Regions from separate parts of the Psychrobacter sp. AOP5-GZ1-6 genome, predicted to be linked through region 1. Evidence: predicted binding sites of a transcription regulator. Region 1 holds the regulator's gene; the other holds the start of a gene.

Evidence for each region. The regulator PhoB, encoded in region 1, activates phosphate uptake and scavenging genes when phosphate is short. The targets are predictions, from matches to a motif close to TGTCATNAANCTGTCATAA.
Region 2: pstS (phosphate ABC transporter substrate-binding protein PstS) is a predicted target of PhoB. The motif match lies at 4,485-4,503, and genes of this name have one in related genera.

Annotation. Positions count from the first base shown of each region.
Region 1 covers NZ_JBQSVP010000059.1:196-7,032, forward strand. The annotation lists gene ACT3RN_RS09065 (acetoin reductase) at 1-797, shown strand, start outside; gene ACT3RN_RS09070 (isochorismatase family protein) at 1,004-1,579, shown strand; gene ACT3RN_RS09075 (HD domain-containing protein) at 1,880-2,527, shown strand; gene ACT3RN_RS09080 (DUF1287 domain-containing protein) at 2,675-3,274, shown strand; gene asd (archaetidylserine decarboxylase) at 3,424-4,260, opposite strand; gene dtd (D-aminoacyl-tRNA deacylase) at 4,373-4,828, shown strand; gene phoB (phosphate regulon transcriptional regulator PhoB) at 4,974-5,678, shown strand; gene phoR (phosphate regulon sensor histidine kinase PhoR) at 5,742-6,827, shown strand; gene ACT3RN_RS09105 (M23 family metallopeptidase) at 6,835-6,837, opposite strand, start outside.
Region 2 covers NZ_JBQSVP010000117.1:1,256-9,676, forward strand. The annotation lists gene phoU (phosphate signaling complex protein PhoU) at 1-61, opposite strand, end outside; gene pstB (phosphate ABC transporter ATP-binding protein PstB) at 120-1,040, opposite strand; gene pstA (phosphate ABC transporter permease PstA) at 1,124-2,044, opposite strand; gene pstC (phosphate ABC transporter permease subunit PstC) at 2,125-3,078, opposite strand; gene pstS (phosphate ABC transporter substrate-binding protein PstS) at 3,253-4,413, opposite strand; TPP riboswitch at 4,715-4,873, shown strand; gene thiC (phosphomethylpyrimidine synthase ThiC) at 5,122-7,254, shown strand; gene ACT3RN_RS12460 (hypothetical protein) at 7,297-8,379, opposite strand.

The DNA.
Region 1 (6,837 bases):
AGAACACTCAAGCATCTAAGGCAACATCTACAAAAGTTGCAGTAGTCACAGGATCAGCAGTCGGTTTGGGGAATGCAATTGCGACACGGTTAGCGAATGACGGTTTCAAAGTTGTGCTACATGATATCAATGAAGAGAACCTTAAAAAGGCAGAGAAGAAGTTAGTTGATGCTGGTTTTGACGTTAGCGCGGTAGTAGGTAATGTGCTAAAACGTGATGACCAGTTTAATGTGGTGAAACATGCGGTAGATAAATTTGGTCGCTTAGACGTCTTTGTTAATAATGCAGGTGTAGAATCTGTATCTCCTTTTTTAGAAATTGAAGAATCTGAGATTGATCGGGTACTCGATATTAATGTGAAAGGGGTTGTCTTTGGTACACAAGCTGCTGCTGAACAAATGAAAACTCAAGAAGGTATTGGCAAGATTATTAATGCTTGTAGCATCGCTGGTCACGAAGGTTATGAGATGTTAAGCCTTTACTGTGCCAGTAAATTTGCTGTACGTGCGTTTACTTATGCGACTGCTAAAGAGTTGGCGAAGTATGATATCCGTGTCAATGCTTATTGCCCAGGGGTAGCTGATACGCCGATGTGGGAGCGAATCGATCAAGCGTTCGTTGACCATAAAGGTTATGAGCCTAAGCAAGCTTGGACAGAATTCACGAGTGGGATTTTGGCTGGTCGTCCACAACAGCCCAATGATGTCGCAAACTTAGTATCATTTTTAGCATCGGAAGACTCAGATTATATCACTGGGCAAACCATTTTAACGGATGGTGGTATGGTGTTTAGATAAGATCACCAAGTGATACATGGTTGAATATCAAACCTAAGTTTAAACAATCTAAAATAATGCAGTCAAAAAGGAAAGGCCTTACATTTATTGTGAGGCCTTTTTTATCTTATTGATAACCTGAAGACATCGCCATTGACGCACTGAATAAAGTATGACTAAATAAGTGTAAAGCGAATCAACAATGCCAGTTGTACAAGGAGTGTACTATGTCTACTATGATTACCGAACGTACTTATCGAATCGCCCGTGAAAACACGCAAGCCATGATTATCGATGTACAAGAGCGACTCACCCCGCATATCTATGACCACGAAAATATTGTTAAAAAAACCGTGACGCTTATCAAAGGTCTGCAAGCGCTCAATGTCCCCATTATGCTCAATGAGCAATACAAAAAAGGCCTAGGTGAGACTTTGCCGGAGATACGTGAGGTATTAGAAGGTAATAATGCTAAAAGCTTTGAAAAAGTAACCTTTAGCGCTTGTGATAACGATGATTCATGGCATTACCTAGCGCAGCAGAATCGCAGTATTGTTTTATTATTTGGTGTAGAAACACATGTTTGCGTGTTACAGACCGCTCTTGATTTATTAGACAATGGCATGCAGCCCGTGATTATTGGAGATGCAGTTGGCTCGCGTTTTCCGTACGACAAAAAACAAGCCATTCGCCGCATTCGCCGTGCTGGTGGTGTGATTACTACTGTTGAAACCATTTTGTTTGAGCTGTGTCGCTCAAGTCGTGATCCTGCCTTTAAAACCATTAGTAACTTGATCAAGTAGCTTGTGATATGAGGTATTATTGAGCCAGTATTGAGCGGTCAGAGTTATGCAGGCCTTTATTAATAAGCATTTATTAACACGCCCTAATAAACCTCGACTAATAAGAGGTTGCAAATAGTCGTGAACGAGATAGCGCTTGATAGTATCAGCGCTATTTTTATATCTAGAGTGTGTCCTCATTTAAAAACAGTGATAAAAATAGAGTCAACGTAAGGTACCGTTTAATACCATGTATAATAGACATTATTGTGTTCAAAAGACCTTAAGCTAAAGCAACTCATAGAAAAACTAGAGAACAGTATGTCAGTAGCCACTCCAGCATCATCAATTAAGCCTCCATCATTGACTGATTCCAATCGCGCTCAGCGCATTAAGATAGATGATGTGACGCATTTTTTATTAGAGTTGGACGCCCTAAAACGCGTTAATCGTCGCAGCTATGTCACAGGTACCACTCGCTTAGAAAACTCTGCCGAGCATTCTTGGCATTTGGCTATGGCCTGCTGGTCTATCGCTGAGCAGTTTGAGCTGGATGTCAATCATGAAAAGTTATTAAAGCTGGCACTGGTACATGATTTGGGTGAGATTGATGCCGGTGATACCTTTCTTTATGCGAGCAGCCGTAGTACTGCACACGTTGAAGAGCGCGAAGGCATTGCTCGATTGCAAGCGGAGCGTGGCAATGGTATTGCAGATTTATGCGAGGTCTGGGAGGAGCAAGAAACGGGCGATAGCAAAGAGGCTCAGCTGCTAAAAGTGGTTGATCGACTGTTGCCTTTTTTACTCAATCTAAATACTGAAGGAAAAACATGGATTGAGCTAGGTGTTACGCGCTCGCAAGTGAGCGGTGCACATGATTTTATCAAAGACAGCTTCCCTAGTATTCATGACTGGTTAGCAGAAAATATTAGATACGCGACTCAGCAGGGGTGGTTGCTTGACTTGTGAATGTTCAACACGGCTTAGTTTTAAGTTTTTCTAACATATTTCTAGGTGGATGGTTGGATTGCTTAAAGATTTTACAACTTACTTATTCTTTGTACGTGTTAGTGTACTAGGATATAGTTTCAATGAAAAAGAGATGGTTAAATGAGAATGTCTGTAACTTATAAAACACTATGCAAATCACTGGTTTTAGTCAGTGCATTGGGTTTGGCGCAAATATCTCAAGCAACAACCTCCGTAAGCAGTGGTGATAAATTGGCAAATGATGCCAAAAAGCAAATCGGCGTTACCACTAGTTATGATCCTGCTTATCGTAAATTGGATTTTCCGCGTGGTGATGTACCGATAGAAACAGGTGTCTGTACGGATGTCGTCATTAGAGCTTATCGCCTGCAAAATATCGATCTACAGCAATTGGTCAATCATGACATGAAGTCCAACTGGTCAAGCTATCCAAAAAACTGGGGGTTAAAGTCGACGGACAAAAACATCGATCATCGCCGTGTACCCAATCTTGAAGCGTTTTTTGAGCGCCATGGACAGACATTATCGATTACCGATAAAGACAGTTTTCAAGCAGGAGATATCGTGTCATGGCGCTTGCCGAATGGTAATTTACCACATATAGGTATCGTCTCAGACAAATTAGCCCCCGATGGCACTCCGATGATTATTCATAATATCGGACGCGGTACACAAGAAGAAAACATCCTATTTGCTTATCCTATTCATAAGCATTTTCGATATTAAGAGACTTTTAATATTGAAAGGTTTTCGGTACTGAAGCGCTTTCGATATGAGCATGAACCATCTTAGTATCAGCTAAAGTCAGCAAAGAGCCCAGTTAGACGCAAATCATGACGTCTAACTGGGCTTTAGTTTTTGTACGAAAGGACACTTTACTTGGTATTGATATTGCCCAATAACTGTCCCATTTGCACCACACTATTGGCTTTCATACTGTCTTGCCAGTCAGCCTTTGCGGCTTTTGGCAATACGATAATCGCCGTTGAGCCTAAGTAAAAACGGCCAAGTTCATCGCCTTTCTCAAAGCTCATGTCATGCTCTGCTTCTTGAATATCCTGAGTACGGGCAATCTTGCCTGTCGCTACTGTCTCGATACCAGCGACAATCATCGCCCCAACCATCACCACAGCGGCTTTACCGTAGGCTGTATCAAATATACAAACCAAGCGCTCATTGCGCGCAAACAAGTCAGGTATGTTAGCTGCCGTGGTGGTATTGACTGAAAACAGCGTACCTGGTACGTAGCGTGTCTTGGTCAAGGTGCCCGCGAATGGCATATGGACACGATGATAATTACTAGGTGCTAGATAGACGGTCGCAAAGCTACCATCAGCAAAATAGCTACCATCTTCGCTGTCGGCGAGTAGCTGCCCGACGTCATAGTAGCGTCCTTTGGCTTGGAGCAGTTTATGGTTGTCAATCTGACCGAGTTGAGAGATGATACCATCCGCAGGGCTGACAATACCGTCAACTGTGGTGTCGATAGGGCGAACATTTTCTTTGAGCTCACGAGTAAAAAAGTCATTAAAACTTTCATAAGCGTTAAGGCTTTGGCGCTCATATTCGTCCAAGCTGACATGGTATGCCTTTGCAAAACTACGGATAAAAGCACGTTTGACGTAAGGGTGTCGACTGGCAGCCAAACGTCCAGCAACTTTACTTAGCTGTTGTTGTGGGACAAGCTGTTGCAAAGTGGTGAATAAATTCATAATGAGGTTACCAAAATAGAGTTTGATGTAATAATTAATAGGCAAGTGAGTGGCTGCATTTTACCATGGACAGCATATTATTGTATGAGCATAATCTGTAAGGAGTCAGTAAATGAAAGCACTAATACAAAGAGTAAAGGGTGCGAGTGTTACTATCGATGGACACTGTGTCGGTAATATTGAGCAAGGTGTGTTGGCATATATTGGTTTGGGTCACGATGATACGCTACAAAGTGCGCAGAAAATGATCGATAAAATTCTGACTTATCGTATCTTTGAAAATGATGAGAACCCTGCTAAATATGGTAAATTAGATAAAAACCTCCAACAAGTAGGTGGTGGGTTATTACTAGTCTCACAATTTACTCTAATGGCAAAGACAGACAAAGGGCGTCGTCCTGACTTTGGCAATGCCATGGCCCCTGATGCCGCACGAGCGTTGTTTGCACAATTGGTCGCCTATGCACAGGTGCAGCATTCTCAGGTCGCTACTGGTCAGTTTGGTGCTGATATGCAAGTATTGAGTATCAATGATGGGCCGTTGAATTTTTTATTAGAAGTAAATTAAACACTTGGATTTGATATTAAGAAAAGGCAGTTAAAACAAATGTCATTAAGCTGTCATAATTAATCCGTCTAATAGATAAAATCTGGCGAGCAACTAGCGCCTATTTTTTAGGGTAAGTTTTGTCCTCTAACGCTGAGAATACCGTATGTATAATGAGCAAATTTTAATTGTTGAAGATGAGCCTGCGATTCGTGAAATGATTGTTATGACGCTAGATATGGCAGGGTTTGATAGCTTGCAGGCAGTTGACGTATCAGAAGCGCATCAACAAGTGGTTGATCATAGACCTGCGCTTATTTTATTAGATTGGATGCTCCCTGGCGACAAAAGTGGCGTTGATTTTTGCCGTATGCTCAAAAACGACGAAATGCTTTCTGAAATCCCTGTCATTATGTTGACGGCTAAAAGTGAAGAAGATAGCAAAGTTCATGGTCTCGATGCGGGTGCTGATGACTATATGACCAAGCCATTCTCTACACGTGAGCTGATCTCTAGAATCAAAGCTGTACTACGTCGCAGTAGTGCGCTGAGTAGTGATAAGCCTATCGAAGTTGGAAAGCTAAGTTTAGACACCAAAAGCCAGCGCGTGACAGCTGCTGGTAAAGTCATCGATGTCGGCCCCACTGAGTATCGATTGCTGGCATTTTTTATGAGCCACCCAGAGCGTGCCTATACGCGGACACAGCTGCTAGATCAGGTATGGGGCGGCAATGTCTATATTGAAGATAGAACCGTTGATGTACACATTAAGCGTTTGCGCACGTTATTGCGCCCGCATCAGTGTGATACGTTGATACAAACGGTGCGTGGTACAGGCTATCGATTTTCTAGCTTTATTGAACCAACTTGATTTACGATAAAAAGTGTCATAGCAATTGCAACGTAATATAGTGAATAGTGCTAAGGATGACGGATGAGCGTGATAATGCCAATAGAAAATGAGCAACAGGGTGCGTTAGAGCCAGCCGCCCAGCAGAATGCGACAGCACAACTTAAAAAGATCAGTAGCGCCGTACAAGCGCTACGAGATGCAGTTATTTTACTGAATAATGATGATGGATTAGAGTGGTGGAATCAAGCGGCAGAAGATTTACTCCTATTACAAGCAAGGTCTAAAGGTCAAAGTATTTTTGACTTTGTGAGTGCGCCTGAGTTTCGTGAATACTATCATTCGATACCCATACCGAACGATGGTGTTCATATAGAGTCATGGCGAGATGCTAAGCGTTACCTAAAGTGCGAAATAACGCCGTTCGGTGATGAAAAACTACTCATTATTTATGATGTGACGCGCTTACAGCATTTAGAGGAAATGCGCCGCGATTTTGTGGCCAATGTCTCACATGAGCTGCGTACACCATTGACAGTGATGATGGGCTATCTAGAAAACTTCTCACATCAGCCTGATATGCCGCCACAGTGGCGACGTGGTTTTGAGCTGATGACCCAGCAGACAGCACGCATGAATAGAATCGTAAATGATTTACTGCTACTATCTCGCATCGAAATCGAAGAAACTCATGAGTTCAATTATATTAATATGACCAAGCTGCTGACGCATGTATATGATGATGCGCAAGCCTATAACCAAGCGTATGGTCATACTATTCATTTACAGATAGACACTTATGATGGGCTACAAGGCTCAGAGATGTACTTAAATAGTGCATTATCTAACTTAGTGATTAACGCTATCAAATATACGCCAAAAGGTGGTGACATATCCATCAGCTGGACGAAGACGTCAGAGGGCTGTAAGTTTGCTGTTGAAGATAATGGTATTGGTATTGCCCCTGAGCATATCGCACGTTTGACAGAGCGTTTTTATCGCATTGATAAAGGGCGTAGTCGTGCGACTGGTGGCACAGGACTGGGCTTGGCAATTGTAAAACATGTGTTGTATCAACATGAGGCCAATTTGCAAATTGACTCGGTAGAAGGCGTTGGTTCGACATTTAGCATGGTGTTTCCAGCCACTTACGTTAGATCTGCACCCTAAACAGACCTTA
Region 2 (8,421 bases), on a different contig from region 1:
ATCGAATGGCTTCATCTAAATCTTGGTCAAAACTTTTAGAGATATGCTTATCATTTGGCATAAGAGGTATTCCCTGAGATACATATTTTAGTAGCGCGGTGAGATTTTTGAATTAAGCATCAACCATAACGACCTGTAATATAGTCTTCTGTCGCTTTTTGAATAGGGTTCGTAAACACTTGATCCGTCTCGCCCATCTCAATCATATCGCCTAGATACATATAAACCGTATAGTCTGACACGCGCGCTGCTTGTTGCATATTATGAGTAACGATAGCAATCGTATAATCATTTTTTAAATCTTCAATCAAATCTTCGATAGCCCCTGTCGAAATGGGATCTAGTGCTGATGTTGGCTCATCGAGTAGCAATACTTCTGGCTTAGTCGCGACGCTGCGTGCGATACATAATCGTTGCTGCTGGCCACCTGACAAAGATAATCCAGATGCCTTCAGCTTGTCTTTAACTTCTGGCCATAATGCTGATTTTTTGAGTGCCCATTCCACGCGGTTGTCTAGCTCAGCTTTGCTCAGTTTTTCGTAGAGACGTACGCCAAAGGCGACATTGTCATAAATTGACATTGGGAACGGTGTTGGTTTTTGAAAGACCATGCCGACTTGGGCACGCAGCAGGTTCACATCGACATCTTTACCCAAGATATTATTACCATCTAGGTTGATGCTACCTTCGGCACGCATACCTGGGTAAAGATCATACATACGATTGAAAGTACGTAGTAGTGTCGACTTGCCGCAGCCTGAAGGACCAATGAAGGCGGTGACTTTTTTATCAGGAATATCGATATTGATATTTTTTAGTGCTTTAAAATCATCATAGTAAAAACTTAAATCTCGAATCTGCATTTTTGCCGGTGGCATGTTTTCAGGCAAGTCATTAAGCGTCTGCTTGGTCAGGTTCGCAACATCTGGTTGCTCCATATTTGTGCTAGTGGACATTGATCTGTTTAACAGGTTATCAGTTGTTGTCTTGAATTGATCAGTGGTTTTATCTGTACGGGTTTTGCTGATGACATCATTCATAATATTGTCCAACCTAGCTCGATTAATTTCGTATAGTTTTAAGTAAATGCTCAATGTCGTATCATTTCATTGAGCATTGGGTCTTACTTAGTCTGACCTCTACCACCAATGAATCTTGCTAAAATATTTAGTATCAAGACAGAAGCAGTGATAAGTAGCGCAGCGGCCCATGCTAATGTATGCCAGTTATCATAAGGGCTCATCGCAAACTGATAGATGGTATTGGGTAAATTGGCAATAGGCTGACCCATGTCGGTACTGAAATATTGGTTATTTAGCGCGGTAAATAGCAGTGGCGCTGTCTCACCTGTGATTCTGGCAAAGGCCAATAAAACCCCTGTAGTCAATCCTGCTTTAGCCGCCTTGATTGTCACTTGCGTAACCATTTTCCATTTAGGCGTGCCAAGTGCATAAGCGGCTTCGCGAATACTGTTAGGAACCAGATTGAGCATGTTTTCAGTCGTACGTACCACCACAGGAATAACGATGAGCGCCAATGCTAACGCACCTGCCCAACCAGAGAAACTTTGACCTTTTACCATCAGTGCATAAATAAATAGACCAATAACAATCGACGGTGCTGATAATAAAATATCATTTAAAAAGCGCGTTACCTTGCCAAGCATACTGCCTTGCGAGAACTCAGATAAATAAATACCTGTCATAAGACCAATAGGCGCTCCGATAAACAGCCCTGAAAATGCCAACATCACCGAACCAACGATGGCGTTACGTAGCCCGCCTGCACTCATTGGCGGTGGTGTATCAGCCGTAAATATCGGCAGTTGCACCATACCCTGAAAACCTTCCACCAGAAGTGTCAGCAGAATCCAAAATAACCAAAACAAACCAAAAACCATCGCTGTCATTGCAAAGCCTAGACCTAGCTTATTAGCCCAGCGACGCTTGTTATAAAGACTTTTGTCATAACGTCCTTGGAAACCATTGAGTGGTAACGGCGCACTGATTGCATTAGTAGCGTGGGTAGCATTGTTAGAAGGCATAAAACGTGTTTCCCGTATTTTTATCAATACCAATAACCATCGACACTTATTGATTTAATCGAACTGTGGCAGTCAAACAATTAGCGATTGCCTGCTTTATGATCCATGCGCATCAGCATGAGTTTAGCGAGTGATAGCACGATAAAGGTAATCACAAACAAGATTAGGCCTAAATGTAGCAAGGAGGCTAAATGTAACTCACTCGATGCTTCCGCAAACTCATTTGCCAAGGCTGACGTAATCGTGACACCAGAGGTAAATAAGCTTGGACTGATATTAAAGGCATTACCGATAAGGAATGTCACTGCCATGGTCTCGCCCAATGCGCGACCTAACCCTAAAATGACACCACCAACCACACCAGCTTTGGTATAAGGAAGGATAATCTTGAACATGACTTCCCAAGTGGTCGCGCCCATTCCATAAGCTGACTCTTTAAGCAGGTCTGGCACGACCGAAAAGACATCACGCATAGTGGCTGCGATAAAAGGAATGATCATGATGGCAAGTACTAGAGATGCTGTGAACATACCTAGCCCCATTGGCGCACCTGTAAATAGCTTGCCAATGATAGGCAGTGGACCAATGTGTTCGATGAACCATGGCTGAATATGGTCGCCAAAGAAAGGAGCAAATACAAACAATCCCCACATACCATAAATGATAGAGGGAATACCTGCTAATAACTCAATCGCAATACCGAGCGGTTTTTTTAAGAATTTTGGACACATCTCAGTCAAAAATATGGCAATACCAAAACTGACGGGAACCGCAATTAAAATGGCAATAAAAGATGTGATCAATGTGCCGTAAATAGGCGCCAATGCACCGTACTCGTTGGCAACTGTATCCCAGTTATTGCTGGTATAAAAGCCCAAACCAAACTCTTGAATACTCGGCCATGCACCGACTATCAATGAGACTAAAATACCACCTAAAGACATTAGGACAAGAATGGCAAAAGCTTTGGTTGCATTGACAAACAAAAAATCGTAGCGTTTTTGTTTGGCCAGTTGGGACCTTAAATCATTCATAAGTGTCTCAGCATTGAATAGGGTTGAGTCAAAATATTAGAAATCTTTATTGGGCTTTATCACAGCAAGCTTAGGAGCAAATTTACTGTGATAAAACCTCTCAAATAACTACCGGAGAATAGTTATTCGAGAGGGTAACTGCAAAAACGCTAAATAATATTTAACAGAAATCAGTTACTGGGCTGCTGTATAAGCTGGCTGTCCATCACTGCCCTTCACTTCATTCCATTTATCTTTGAATAACGCAACGGCTGTATCAGAGAAAGGAACGTAATCTAGTGCCATGGCATCATCATCACCTTGGGTATAAGCCCAATCAAAGAAGTTCAATACGCCAGCCACTTGCTGAGGGTTTTCTGGTTGCTTATGTACTAAGATGAAAGTCGCAGCGGCGATTGGCCATGCTTGCTCGGTCTCAGAGTTGGTGATAACTTTATAAAAGCCTTCTTGTTGTGACCAATCGATATCACCAGCTGCTGCAAACGTTTCTGCAGAAGGTTGCACGAAGTTACCTGCTGCATTTCGTAGGGCTGTATGTGACATATTGTTTTGCTTGGCATAAGCATACTCAACATAGCCGATTGAGTTTTTCATACGATTGACGTAGCTTGATACGCCTTCGTTACCTTTACCGCCTGCACCAGTGGCAGAAGTTGGCCACTTCACTGTCTTATCAACGCCGACACTGTCTTTCCAGTCTGTTGACACTTTTGCTAGATAATCAGTGAAGTTGAAGGTAGTACCTGAACCGTCTGAGCGGAATACAGTAGTAATCGCAGCATCAGGTAGCGTTAGATCAGGGTTCGTCGCTTTAATCGCAGGATCATTCCAGTTGTTAATCTTACCTAGATAGATATTTGCTAAAGTCTCACCGTCTAACTGCAATTGGCCAGGCTCAACACCATCAATATTTACGATAGGTACGACGCCACCGATAACCGTTGGAAACTGAATCAAACCAGCTTTATCTAACTCTTCAGGTGTCATAGGTGCATCAGAAGCGCCAAAATCAACTGTTTTTGATTGGATTTGCTTGATACCGCCAGAAGAGCCGATTGACTGATAATTCACTTGACCACCAGTCGCAGCGTTGTAGTCGTAAGACCATTTAGCATAGATAGGCTGCGGAAAAGAAGCACCAGCACCAGTAATATTCATTGCGATATTTTCAGCAGATTTAAAATCTGTGGCAGATGAAGACCCTGCTGTTTGGGTAGTGGCTGTCTCAGTCGCGACAGCACTATCAGCAGCAGACTCTGTCGTTTCAGTTGATTGATTACATGCCGTAAGTACTAAGGTACAACTAACGGCTACTGCTAATAACGAATAACGCATTTAAGACTCCTAAAGTTTAACAACATACAAAAAAGCATTGTTTGTGATATGCGAGTTATCTTGCCAAGTTTTTATGACAGTTTAATGACAGTTTAATGACAACCTTATTACACCTATATCTATCAGCAGCATTCAAACCATAAATAAACGATAATCTTAATTTTTTCAACAACTTAATATCTCGTCTTAATAAAGATAACTTATTCAGTTTTATCAATACCAATACATCGCATAATACCTGCCCCTAAATATCATTAGCCGTCTGAGCAGAATTTTGTTAATATTCAATTGATTCACAACACTGACAGACTCGGGGTGCGGTGTATGATTGGCCTGATTTATTAAAATTGCTTTGTTAAAATTACTTTATTAAACCAGTCGCCTTGATACATTCGCTGAGAGATCACCCGCCAAACCTGATGCGGTTAGTACCGACGCAGGGAAGTCTTAAGCACTTTGTTATGTATGGCAAAGGACGTGCAGAAATGCCTTTTTATTATCATGACTGTTTTAGTATACGTTTGACGTTACTAAAGTCGTGAGTATCGATATAAAGCTGCGTCTGAGGTTTTATCAACATCATCCGCGACGATACTGTTTGGTCGTTGGTTTATGTTCATAAACTGAAATTGTCTAGATTACAAATGCCACCCCCGCAGCTACTGGCGGTGTTGCTTTTATTCAAAAACCAACACGCTAGGACAGCATATGAATACCTCTAATGTACAAGCAGCCCTTTCTGATACACAGACAGCCAAACTCCATATCCCAGCTGACGACGCGCTTCCTACTACGGAACCAGCTCAAGCAACTACCAGTAAAGCGGATAAAAAAGCGGATGCGCTAAAAACACCTGCTCACCGCACAGCAAGTGATGCGCGATTCGAAGAAGACGCGCGCGACTTGCATCGTATACTCCCCGCCTCTCGCAAAGTTTATATCGAAGGCTCACGCCCTGATATTCAAGTCCCAATGCGCGAAATCACTCTCGACCCTACACCTATACAAGGTGTCGACGAAGCCGATTGGGAACAAAACCCACCGTTTTATGTATATGACACTTCGGGCGTATATACCGATCCTAACGTCGAAATTGATTTGACTAAAGGCTTACCAAAACTACGTGAAAACTGGATAAACGAACGTGGCGATACCGAACAATTAAGCGGACTGTCTAGCTCTTACGGACAAGCGCGTGCCCGTGACATCACCACTGCTAACCTTAGATTCGCTCACATCGACAAACCGCGCCGCGCCAAAAATGTCGATGGAAAAGCTGGCAACGTCACACAAATGTACTACGCACGTCGCGGTATTATTACTCCAGAAATGGAATATATCGCCATTCGCGAAACGCAAAAACAGCATGAACTGACTGATATGCGTCAACACGATGGTGAAAACTTTGGCGCCAATACCCCTACAGCTATTACCCCTGAATTTGTGCGTAGCGAAGTAGCAGCAGGTCGCGCGATTATCCCAAACAACATCAACCACCCAGAATCTGAGCCGATGATTATCGGACGCAATTTCTTAGTGAAAATCAATGCCAATATCGGTAATTCAGCGCTGGGCTCTTCTATCGATGAAGAAGTGTCTAAAATGACGTGGGCCACGCGTTGGGGTGCGGATAACATTATGGATTTGTCGACTGGTAACCATATTCACGAAACTCGTGAATGGTTGATTCGTAACTCGCCAGTGCCGATTGGTACGGTACCGATTTATCAAGCGCTCGAAAAAGTCGATGGTGTGGCAGAGGACCTCACGTGGGAAATCTTCCGTGATACGCTCATTGAGCAAGCAGAACAAGGCGTCGATTACTTCACCATTCATGCAGGCGTACTCCTACGCTATGTGCCACTCACCGCCAATCGCTTAACGGGTATCGTCTCGCGTGGTGGCTCTATCATGGCACAGTGGTGTCTCGCCCATCATCAAGAAAGCTTTTTATATACCCATTTTGAAGACATCTGTGAAATCATGAAGCAGTACGATGTGGCCTTTAGCTTGGGTGACGGCTTGCGTCCAGGTTGTTTGCAAGATGCTAATGATGAAGCACAGTTTGGCGAGCTGCGCACCCTTGGTGAGCTGACCAAAATCGCATGGAAACATGATGTACAGGTGATGATTGAAGGTCCAGGTCACGTGGCCATGAACCGCATTAAAGAGAATATGGATTTGCAACTTGAGATATGTGAAGATGCACCATTTTATACATTAGGGCCTTTGACGACTGATATCGCTCCTGGTTATGACCATATTACGAGTGCTATTGGTGCGGCGATGATTGGCTGGTTTGGTACCGCTATGCTGTGCTATGTCACGCCAAAAGAGCACTTAGGACTGCCCAATAAAAAGGATGTCAAAGACGGCATCATTACTTATAAGATTGCCGCTCATGCCGCTGATCTGGCCAAAGGGCATCCAGGGGCGCAGTCTCGTGATAATGCGTTGTCTAAAGCACGTTTTGAATTCCGCTGGGATGATCAGTTCAATCTGGCACTCGACCCTGACACGGCGCGTGAGTTCCATGACGAAACGTTGCCAAAAGACGCTCACAAATCAGCACATTTCTGCTCGATGTGTGGGCCAAAATTCTGCTCAATGAAAATCACCCAAAACGTGCGTGAATATGCGGCGGGTTTGGATAAAGCTGCTACCAATAAAGTCACGCCGCAAACCGGTGACTTAACTGATGCAGGTCATTTGATTAAAGAAGTTGATACCGAGCTGGTTCGTCAAGTTGGTGAGGCCAGTGCTGATGAAGTTAGCAAAGGTATGGCTGAGATGACCGAGAAATACAATAGCGAAGGACGTCAGTTGTATACAGAGGTGTAATGCTCTATTTGCTAAAAACTGGCTAACTTAACAAGCTTGAACCTAGTCACTAGGCTCAAGCTTTTTTATATTTTTCCTTTTAATCGAGATAAAAGCCACAAAGCTAATCACCAGATAGATAGGTGTTAATATTATATACATTAACGGCAAAACCCAAACAAAGAACAGGTCGCGACTCTCTCCCGTTGCCCCTTTACCAATCACCATATCCGTCAATAGTAAAAAAATATAATAGACCATCAAGCTCAGAAAAGGGACTAGAAATCCGCCAGTCAGCATAACCACCCAAAGACTCTCAGGCTGAGCTTGTGCGCGTCGACTCATCATGCGTAAATGTCGTATACCTATCACGAGCAGCGCAATGAAAGCTACAAATGGTGAGGCAGCCGTTAATACCCTAGCCAATGGGTTCAGTGGTTTTTGAATAACAAAATCAATCTCTTTTGCAAGATTATCGTTGAAATGTAATGGCTGATTCACAGGTAATGCCGTTTCTTCATTATCGATATCGACAGTGACATGGTCAGTATCACCATCGAAATTTAGAGTGACAGTTGAACCTTGAAATCGCTGGCTCTGTACATCACTTTGCTGCATAGGCTTTAAACTATATGAGTAGGTATGTCTTGCCGTCCAATCACTACCATAATAGTGTGGATGGACCTCATAAGTAGCTATAACAGTGTGTAGCCCTTGTGGTAAGTTGACGTTGATATATTTAGACTCTGCTCTAAACGTTTTATCACCTGTATCTGTAGTTGGGTAATAAAAGTCAGCCGTATCAAGCACAGTATCACCCTCGGCAAGCACCTCAACAGGCACTGATTGACCGTCTATAGAGATTTTGAAATCATCACTTTGCTCAAAACTATCCAAACCATCAAACACCTCGAGTACTAAGGGGAATTGTAGACCTTCACGATTATTATATAGCTCGTAGGTTACCGTATAACTATCATTAGTGTCTTCTATAATATCAATGTCGACTGACTCTGATATGACATCAATACTCTTATTGAAATAAGCAGCATTCGCCCAAGTTCCTGAATAGCTGACGGGTTCAATAGCTTGGCTAGAAACGCTCCAACTTAGTAACAACAACCCTGTGATGATAAAGCGGTACACAATCTCTCCAAACTTTAGCGAAAACAAACACAAGTTTAATAT